Regions from separate parts of the Roseixanthobacter pseudopolyaromaticivorans genome, predicted to be linked through region 1. Evidence: predicted binding sites of a transcription regulator. Region 1 holds the regulator's gene; the other holds the start of a gene.

Region 1 (4,943 bases):
CCTGGCCGTGATGATCATCCCCTTCATCACCGCCATGTTCGTCGAGACCCTGGAATCGGTGCCCCCGATGCTCAAGGAATCCGCCTACGGCGTCGGCGGCACCACCTTCGAGGTTTATAAGAACGTCTCGGTGCCCTACGGCAAGACCGCCATGGTCGGCGCCGTGATGTTGGGCCTCGGGCGCGCGCTCGGCGAGACCATGGCCGTCACCTTCGTGATCGGCAATGCGACCCGCCTCTCGGCCTCCCTGTTCGCGCCCGGCGCGACCATCGCCTCGACCATCGCGAACGAGTTCCCCGAGGCCTCCATCGGCTCGCTCAAGCTGACCTCGCTGCTGCAGCTCGGCTTCATCCTGTTCGTGATCTCGTTCATCGTCCTTGCCCTGTCCCGTGCGCTCGTGCGCTCGCGGCTCGATTGATCCGGGAGGCAAAAATCATGGCATCCCTCGCAGCACGCCGCGCCAAGGACTACACGATCAAGGTCGTCTCCACGGGCTTCGCGATCTTCGCGATCTTCCTGCTGGCCTGGATCCTGTGGACCCTGATTTCCCGCGGTCTTCCGGCACTCAACCTCAATGTCTTCACCAAGGTCACCGCGCCTCCCGGCCAGGGGGGCGGCCTGCTCAACGCCATCGTCGGGTCGCTGATCCAGATCGTCATCGCCCTGGCCATCGGCGGTCCCATCGGCCTGTTCGCGGGCACCTTCCTCGCCGAGAACGGCAAGGGCACGAAGATCGGCTCCGCCGCCCGCTTCGTGAACGACATCCTGCTCTCGGCCCCCTCCATCCTGGTGGGCCTGTTCATCTACCAGTTCCTGGTGGTGCCGTTCGGCGGCTTCTCCGGCTGGGCCGGCGCCATCTCGCTGGCGATCCTGGTCATCCCGGTGATCGTGCGCACGACCGAGGACATGCTGAACCTGGTCCCGGTGGGCCTGCGCGAAGCCGCCTTCGCGCTCGGTGCGCCGCAGTGGAAGGTGGTCATCATGATCACCTGGCGGGCGGCGCGCGCCGGCATCGTCACCGGCATCCTGCTGGCCATCGCCCGCGCGGCGGGTGAAACGGCGCCGCTGCTGTTCACCTCACTGGGCAACAATTCCTGGTCCACGGATCTCAGCAAGCCCATGGCCAGCCTGCCGATCGCGATCTATCAATATGCCGGAAGCCCGTTCGACGATTGGGTATCGCTGGCCTGGGCCGGTGCGCTCCTCATCACCGTGGGCGTTCTGGTCCTGAACGTCGTGTCCCGTCTGGTGCTGGCGCGCACGCGCTGAGCCGGCACCCTGAGATCACCGCCCAGAGGGCGCCCAAGATCACCGCCCGGGCCGGCAGGACGCCGGCCCACCGGGCGACCAGAGACCGAATGAGGCTGACATGAACTCTGCAGTGGATCCGACCTTCAATATTTCCTCCTCCGTCTCGGCCAAGCCCGATGCGGTCCAGGCGCCCACCAAGATCAAGGTGGAGAAGCTCGATTTCTATTACGGGCAGAACCACGCGCTGAAGAACATCAATTTCGAGATCCCCGAAAAGCGCGTCACCGCGATGATCGGCCCCTCGGGCTGCGGCAAGTCCACCTTGCTGCGCGTGTTCAACCGCATGTACGACCTCTATCCCGGCCAGCGCGCCGAGGGCGGGGTGATGTTCGACGGCGTGAACATTGTCGGCAAGGAACTGGACCCCACCGTGGTGCGCACGCGCATCGGCATGGTGTTCCAGAAGCCGACGCCGTTCCCCATGTCGATCTACGACAACATCGCCTTCGGCGTGCGCCTGCACGAGAATCTCAGCAAGGCGAAGATGGACGAGCGGGTGGAAAGCTGCCTGCGCAAGGCCGCCATCTGGGAAGAGACCAAGGACCGCCTGCACACCTCGGCGCTCGGCATGTCCGGCGGCCAGCAGCAGCGCCTGTGCATCGCCCGCACCATCGCCGTGCAGCCGGAAGTGATCCTGCTGGACGAGCCGACCTCGGCGCTCGATCCGATCTCCACCTCGAAGATCGAGGATCTGATCGACGAATTGAAGCAGGACTTCACGATCGTCATCGTGACCCACAACATGCAGCAGGCGGCGCGCTGCGCCGACATCACCGCCTTTTTCTATCTGGGCGAACTGGTCGAGGTCGCGCCGTCCGACGTGATCTTCACCAACCCCAAGCAGATCAAGACCCGCGACTACATCACCGGCCGCTTCGGCTGACCAAGCAAGGATCTGCGAGATGTCCGACCATACCGTCTCGGCCTTCGATGCCGAGCTGAAGGAGATCGGCCGCAAGGTCGTCGAAATGGGTGGCCAGTCGGAGCGCATGGTGGCTGATGCCGTCAATGCCCTGATCCGCCGCGATACCGCGTCCGCACAGCGCGTGATCCTGCTCGATACGAGCGTGGATCTGCTGCAGCGGGAGATCGAGGAAAAGGCGATCCTCTGCATCGCCAAGCGCCAGCCGGTGGCGAGCGACCTGCGCGATGTCGTGGGTTCGATCCGCATCGCCTCCGACCTGGAGCGCATCGGCGACCTCGCGAAGAACGTCGGCAAGCGCGTGCTCGCCATCGAGGGGGAATATCACCCCCAGAAGCTGGTGCGCGGCGTCGAGCACATGTCCGACCTGGTGCTGGAGCAGCTCAAGGAAGTGCTGGATGCCTATGCCAGCCACGACCAGGCGAAGGCGGTGGACGTGTGGGTCCGCGACAGCGGCATCGACACCATGTACACCTCGCTGTTCCGCGAACTTCTCACCTATATGATGGAAGACCCGCGCAACATCTCGGTGTGCACGCATCTCCTGTTCTGCGCCAAGAATATCGAGCGCATCGGCGACCACGCGACGAACATCGCTGAAACCGTCTATTACATGGTTTCGGGGCAGATGCTGTCCGACGAGCGCCCGAAGGCGGATGTCTCAAGCGAGACGACCGTGACTTTCCCGGGGCATAGCCTTCAGGGGTAAAATCCGTGCCTGCGCGTATCTTGATTATCGAGGACGAGGAACCCCTGACCCTCCTGCTCCGCTACAATCTGGAGTCGGAAGGCTATTTCGTCGAGAGCGTCGGACGAGGCGATGAAGGCGAGACCCGGCTGCGCGAAAGCGTGCCGGACCTCGTCATTCTCGACTGGATGCTGCCGGGGCTTTCGGGCATCGAGTTGTGCCGCCGCTTGCGCACCCGCCCGGAAACCGAGCGGCTGCCGGTCATCATGCTCACCGCCCGCGGCGACGAGACCGAGCGCGTGCGCGGCCTGGCGACCGGGGCGGACGATTATGTGGTGAAGCCCTTCTCCGTGCCGGAGCTTCTGGCGCGGGTGCGGGCGCTGCTGCGGCGGGCCAAGCCGGAGCATGTCGCGACCCTGCTGCGGGCCGGCGACATCGAGCTGGACCGGGAGACCCACCGGGTTCACCGCTCCGGCCGCGAGGTCCACCTCGGCCCGACCGAATTCCGCCTGCTCGAATTTCTCATGCAGAGCCCCGGCCGGGTGTTCTCGCGCGAGCAATTGCTCGACGGCGTGTGGGGCCAGGACGTCTATATCGACGAGCGCACGGTGGATGTCCACGTGGGGCGCCTGCGCAAGGCGATCAACCGCGGCCGGCAGTCGGATCCGATCCGCACCGTGCGGGGGGCGGGCTATTCGTTCAACGAGATGTTCGCCCGCGTGCATTGAGCGCGGCCCACCGAGGAAGGATGCGAGAGCCGGGCCCGATGATCGCGGGTCCGGGCTCGCTCCAGGCGAAGGCTTGCGATGGGCTGTCCGAGCCGGCCATCGCAGTGCCGCGCAGGGCGATGGCATTGCGGAGCAAGCTTTAGAGGAGCCCGCGGGCGATATGCCGGCGGCGGAGGCTTTCCCTCCGGGGCCGAGCTGTGCTCGAGGCCCCTATGTTTCCAGCGGATGACCGCGTCGCGGCCGGCGGGCTGCATCGAAGCGGGCCGAAAAGCACGCTTTGGCCGTCCCATGTCGGTGACGGCGATCCTTCCGGCTCGATCTCTTCGATCCTTTGCGTGCGCCGGCGAAATCCGCTCGGCCGGCGCATGTCCTTCGTGACTGTCGCCGCTCAGATGCGGGCGACGCGCCGGTCGCGCCGGCGATCCTGCGTGGGCTGGTAGGCCATCCGCGCATGGGTCGTGCAGTAAGGCATGCCGGTGAGGCTGCGCCCGCCACAGAAATAGAAGCTTTCCGTGCCCGGCTCGCCGATCGGCCAGCGGCAGGTGCCTTCGGTCAGGTTCATGATGGTGCAGCGCTGACCCATGGCGACGATATTGTCTCCACCGGCGGGACGCGGCGCGGGTTCGGGCGCCACGAAGGCTTCCAATGCGGGAGCCAGGGCGGTGTTGCCGATCGTCTGCGGACGCGGCGCGGGCTTGTTCACGGGCGTTTCAGGCCGGGCCTTGCGCGGACGGGCTGCAGGTACTGTCGATTTCGCCCGGCCGGAGAGGCCGAGACGATGCACTTTTCCAATCACCGCATTGCGGGTGATGCCGCCCAGCTCGCCGGCAATCTGGCTTGCGGAAAGCCCTTCGCCCCAGAGCTTCTTCAAGAGTTCGACGCGCTCGTCGTTCCAGCTCATCGCTCTCCTCCTTCGACTCTTCTCCCGCACCCAGGCGCGCCATCGCACGCGGGTTCGCAGGGCCCAACGTCACTTGGGGAACAGGACCGCACGACATGTCGTGGTCGGCCACGAGCAAACTACAATATGCACGGACTCTCGCACAGAGTCGGAATGCACTCATGTGCCGTTGTCCCCAAGTCGTTACGATCACGTTAACGGCTGCGCTCTGTTGACCTCACGCGCGCGATCATTAGAATCCCCTTTTGTCGGGCCGCCCCGCGAGGGCGGCCTTTGGCGTTTCTGATGTCCGGCGAGACGCAGCGCGTTTCGCCCCACCCCAAGAGGAGGGGTTCTGTGATCACCCCCGTTCTGCCGACCTACGCGCGCATCGACCTCGTTTTCGAAAGGGGA
Region 2 (4,943 bases), 2.2 Mb from region 1:
AGCTGGTCATCACCCTGGTGGGCGGCGACGGCACCCAGCCGCCCGATCTCGCGCCCCTGGCGCGCGATTTCGACATTCTCGACCGCAACCGGGCGAGCCGGGTGGAATTGGTCAACGGCCGACGCACCCAGGTCAATGAATGGATCCTGACGCTGGCGCCGAAGCGGTCTGGCGCGATCAGCGTTCCCGCCCTCACCCTCGCCGGCCAGAGCACCCCGCCGATCCGCCTGTCGGTGGATGCCGCCACCGCTGTGGACCCGGCCGAGGCGCGCCCGCTGTTCGTGCAGGTGGAGCCCTTGGGCCCCGCGCCCTACGTGCAGGGGGAAATGCCGGTTGCGGTGCGCATCTATACCAGCGGACCCCTGCTGGGCGGGCGTCTGACCCCGCCGGAGGCGGTGGGAGCGACCTTCACCAAGATCGGCGACCAGCGGGTGTTCAGCAAGGTGGTGGGCCGCCAGCGCTACCGGGTGATCGAACAGGGCTACATCATGCGCCCGCAGCGCAGCGGGTCGATCGAGATCGGGCCGATCACGCTGGAGGCGCAATTGCCCGGCTACCGGGCCGGTCCGCTGCCCTCGGATATGGCGCGCCTGCTCGGGCGCAGCACCTCGGTGCCCATGGCCGGGCCGGATCCCGCGCTCGGGCGCGAGGTCACGCTGCATTCCGAACCCGTGAGCGTCGAGGTGAAGGCCCGTCCGGCGGAGGCCACGGGCTGGTTCCTGCCGGCGCAGGGTGTCACCGTCTCCAGCACCTGGAACCCGCCGCTCGCCCAGGCCAAGGTCGGCGAGACGTTGACGCGGACCCTCACGCTCGAAGCCGTCGGCGCCACGCCCAACCAATTGCCGCCCCTGCCCATCGCCGATGCGGACGGCGTGCGCCAATATGAGGAATCCAGCCGCTCGGACCAGGCCCTCATCAATGGAAAGCCTGGCGCGGTGTTGACCAAGACCATTTCGGTGGTGCCGACGCGCGACGGCACCGTCACCCTGCCGGGGCTGGAGGTGGGCTGGTGGAACACCGACACCAAGAAACAGGAGACCGCCCGGCTCCCGCCGGAGACCTTTACCGTGGCGGCCTCCGCACAGGCACGCCCCGCGCCGCCGCCGCCCCAGGCGCTGCAAGCGGCCCCGGTCGTGCTCCCGCAGGCGCCGGCGGAAGCGCCGGAGGCGAAGCTCGTTCTGCCGCGCTGGCTGGCGGAGCGGCTGGATTTGCGCACCGGCGCCGCCCTGGCCGCAACCCTGCTGGTGCTCGGCTTCACCGCGCTGCTGCTGCGGGGCCGCAGGGCCCGTTCGGCGCGCGCCGCCGCTCCCGCGCGCCCCATGCGGGGCCGGGTCACCGCCAGCGCCGCCTCCGCGCTTGAGGATCTGCGCGCCGCCTGCAAGGCGGACGATGCCGTCGCAGCCCACGCCGCCCTGCTCGCCTGGACACGCGCGGAAGGCGCTCCGGCTTCCGTCGCCGCCAACCGGATCCAGGATCATGCCTTCCGCACCCCGGCCATGGCCAAGGCGGCGGAGGATCTGCGCCAACATCTCTACGGCGGCGGCCGCGTGCGCTGGAGCGGCGCCGCCTGCCTCTCCGCTTTGCGCGATGAATGCGCCGCGCGGGCCCGCGCCACCCCAAAGCGGCAGCGCGGCCGTCTGGCGCCGCTCTATCCCCAGGCCGGCTAAGACCCGTCAAGCCAACGGGCGAAGACCGGGAAGAGACCTATTGGTTGGCCTTCTCGAACGCCCGCAGCATCTCGTTGCCGCGCGCCTGGGCGGCGGCGAGCGCCTCCTTCGGGGTCTTCTTGCCCGCCAGCGTCGCTTCCAATTCCTCCTCGATCACGTCGCGGATCTGCACGAACGAGCCGAAGCGCAGCCCCTTCGAATTCTGCGTCGGCGGGTTCAGCGTCATCTGGAGGATGGAGATATCGGTACCGGGATTCTTCTCGTAGAAGCCCTGGCTTTTCGAGAGGTCGTAGGCCGCCTGGGTGATGGGCAGATAGCCGGTCTGCTGGTGCCACCAGGCCTGCACGTCGGCGCGCGAAAGATAGGTGAAGAATTTCGCGACCCCGCGATACTCCTCCTTCGGGCGCCCGTTCAGCACCCAGAGCGAGGCGCCGCCGATGATGGAATTCTGCGGCGCGCCTTTGACGTCGGGCCAATAGGGCAGCATGCCATAGCCGAGATCGAACTTGGCATTGGCAAGGATCCCCGCGCGCGCCGCGGACGAGCCGACGGACATGGCGCATTCGCCGGAGAAGAACTTCGGATCGGCCTTGGACTGGCGGCCGCCATAATCATAGATCTTGGATTTCTGCCATTCAGCCAGCGTGGTCCAATGGCGTTCCACCAGCGGATTGGCGATCTCCAGCGCGGTGTCGAGGCCCCCCATGCCGTTCTGCTTCGTGCCGATGGGAATATTGTGCCAGGCCGAGAGGTTTTCCACATTCACCCAGGATGGCCACTGGGTGGTGAAGCCGCACGTCACCCCGGCCGCCTGAAGCTTCTTCGCGTCGGCTTCCACCTCCGGCCAGGTCTTGGGCGGGGCGCTGGGGTCGAGCCCGGCCTTGGTGAAGAGATCCTTGTTGTAATAGAGGATCACGGTGGAGGAATTGAACGGCATGGAGAGCATGTTGCCCGCCGTGTCGGAATAATAGCCGGTGACCGACGGCAGATAGGCCTTCGTATCAAACGGCTCGTTCGCGTCGGCCATCAGCTTGTAGACCGGATAGACCGCGCCCTTCGCCGCCATCAGCGTGGCGGTTCCCACCTCGAACACCTGCACGATGGCGGGATGCTGCTTGGCGCGGAAGGCAGCGATCGCGCCCGTCATGGTCTCCGGATAGGAGCCCTTGTACACCGGGACGATCTTGTATTCGCTCTGGGCGGCGTTGAAATCGCCGGCGATCTTCTCCAGCTTTTCCCCGAGCGCGCCCGACATGGCATGCCACCATTGGATCTCGGTTTGCGCGGAAGCCGGGCCGGCGAAGGCCAGGGCGGCGGCAACCAGCGCCGACGGCAGGATGGGGGATGCCATATGTGCCTCCTCGGGTGCGCCATGCACCAATCAGGCTGAACGCTTGATCGGTTAGCGTTACGTTTCCATGACAACACGGGACGAAATCTGCGGCACCCGCCTTGTCGGCGCCTCAGGCCTGGAGCCCACGCAGGATGGTTTCAAGATCGCGCGTCTCCGCGCCCTCGATCCGCCGCGCCGGCGCGGGCGCGCGCGGCAGGCCGGCGAGCGCGGCGCTGCGGGCATCGCTCGGGCTGAAGCCGAACTCGCCCCGGAAGGCGCGGCTGAAACCGGAGGCATCGGCAAAGCCGAAGGCTTCGGCGATCTGCCCGATCGCCCGCGCATCCGCGGCATCGGAGAGCGCGCTCAGGGCTGCCAGCAGCCGCTGGCGCTGGATATAGCGCGTGACGCCGCCCAGATCCTCGAACAGGCGGTAGAGGCGCGAGCGGGAGATGCCGAGCACGCGGCACAGGCTGGCGGGCGTCAGGGTGGGGGAATTCAGATTGGCTTGGATCATCCGCCGCGCCCGCTCCAGCGTGGTGCGCAGCAGCGGCGCCTGGGCCTGGGCCAGCGAATCTGGGCTCGGCGCGATGCAGGCCGCGAGCAGGGTGCGCGTGGCCTCCGCGACAGCCGGCACATCGGCGCTGGTCAGGCGGGGCAGCTGCCGTTCCAGGCTCAGCAGATAATCGGCCAGAAGTCCGCCGAGCCCGGTATCGGGGATGTCCGGCGGGGCGGCATCGAAAGCGGCGGACGTTCCGGCGAACAGATCGCGCGGGATGAACAGCGTCAGCACCCGCCGGTCCGAGCCGGCACCGACGAACGGCCGCGCCAGCGAGCGAAATCCCAGCGGCGCGCGGCGGCCGGGGATCTCGCTTTCGTAGAGCACCAGGCACCAATGGTCGATCGGGTCCTTGCCGAGGTGGCGCCAGCTGCGCTGGTAGCCGGCACCGGGCATGCGGGCGGAGGTCAGAGCAAAACGGCCGAGATCCCACACCGTCTTGTCGGCCTCGAACCCGACGGCCGGCGCGCTCACGAGCGAAAGATCCACGGTGGAGGCGATGAAATCATGCCAGCCGTCGAACTGCTCCGCCTTGGGCAGAGCAGAGGTGCTGAAATGCAGCGGGGCAAGCGGCGAGGAGGCCGCGCCGTCATCCGGCGCGCCCGCAACCGACGCTCCGGCCTGTTTCTGCTTCATCGCCACGAAAGACACGTCGTTTCCGCCTGCCCCCGCAGGAGCCCCCACGCACCATGTTAGCGCAGGAACGGCCAAGGTTGAACCTTTGCCGTTGCGATTCCTGCGCCGGCGAAGGATTGCGCCGTGCACCAGCTGATTGGGATTTGTCGCACACAGGCGGGACGGCACGCTCATCGCAAAGGCGACAGACCGCGCTAGTTTTGCTCAGCCCCTCACCGGCGTCCCCCCCGACCCGGCCGGAGGCGGTCCTCGGAGCCCCCCTGCTCCGATAGCGCTTCCCGGAAAGAGGCCCATCCTTTCCGGGAAGCCGGCATTTCACGCGCCGCTCCGGCGGCGGGCGCTTGAGGGTGAATGCATGCTGTCGCGTCGACGCTTCCTCGGATCCCTGCTGACGGCGGTGGCCGCCGCCCCGCTCGCGAGCCTCGCGCTGCCGCAGGACGCGCAGGCCCAGCAATGGCAGATCCCCAATCGCCGCTCGCCCAATTTCAACGGCCCGCCGGCACCCCGACGCGAGGCGCGCCCGCTGGCGCGGCCCGGCTATGTCTGGGTGCCCGGCTATTGGATGTGGAGTTCGCGCAGCCGCCGCTATGTCTGGGTGTCCGGCCGCTGGGAGCGCAACCGCCCCGGCTTCCGCCATGTGGGCCCGCAATGGGTGCATCGCGGCGGCGAATGGGTGTTCATTCCCGGACGCTGGGTCCGCTGACGTCGCGTTCGGGTGCCCCGGCGGGCGGATGCTGCATCACCGCCCGCC

Evidence for each region. The regulator PhoB, encoded in region 1, activates phosphate uptake and scavenging genes when phosphate is short. The targets are predictions, from matches to a motif close to TGTCATNNANCTGTCAT.
Region 2: the regulator PhoB is predicted to act here: its motif matches at 3,075-3,091, upstream of ugpB (sn-glycerol-3-phosphate ABC transporter substrate-binding protein UgpB).

What each region holds. Positions count from the first base shown of each region.
Region 1 covers NZ_CM195539.1:3,352,371-3,357,313, reverse strand. Annotated here, with positions in the region: gene pstC (phosphate ABC transporter permease subunit PstC) at 1-418, shown strand, start outside; gene pstA (phosphate ABC transporter permease PstA) at 436-1,269, shown strand; gene pstB (phosphate ABC transporter ATP-binding protein PstB) at 1,370-2,194, shown strand; gene phoU (phosphate signaling complex protein PhoU) at 2,214-2,942, shown strand; gene phoB (phosphate regulon transcriptional regulator PhoB) at 2,948-3,649, shown strand; gene V5F68_RS15910 (GcrA family cell cycle regulator) at 4,038-4,550, opposite strand; gene V5F68_RS15905 (aspartate aminotransferase family protein) at 4,887-4,943, shown strand, end outside.
Region 2 covers NZ_CM195539.1:1,128,758-1,133,700, reverse strand. Annotated here, with positions in the region: gene V5F68_RS05515 (BatD family protein) at 1-1,667, shown strand, start outside; gene ugpB (sn-glycerol-3-phosphate ABC transporter substrate-binding protein UgpB) at 1,705-3,018, opposite strand; gene V5F68_RS05505 (helix-turn-helix domain-containing protein) at 3,131-4,207, opposite strand; gene V5F68_RS05500 (twin-arginine translocation signal domain-containing protein) at 4,548-4,895, shown strand.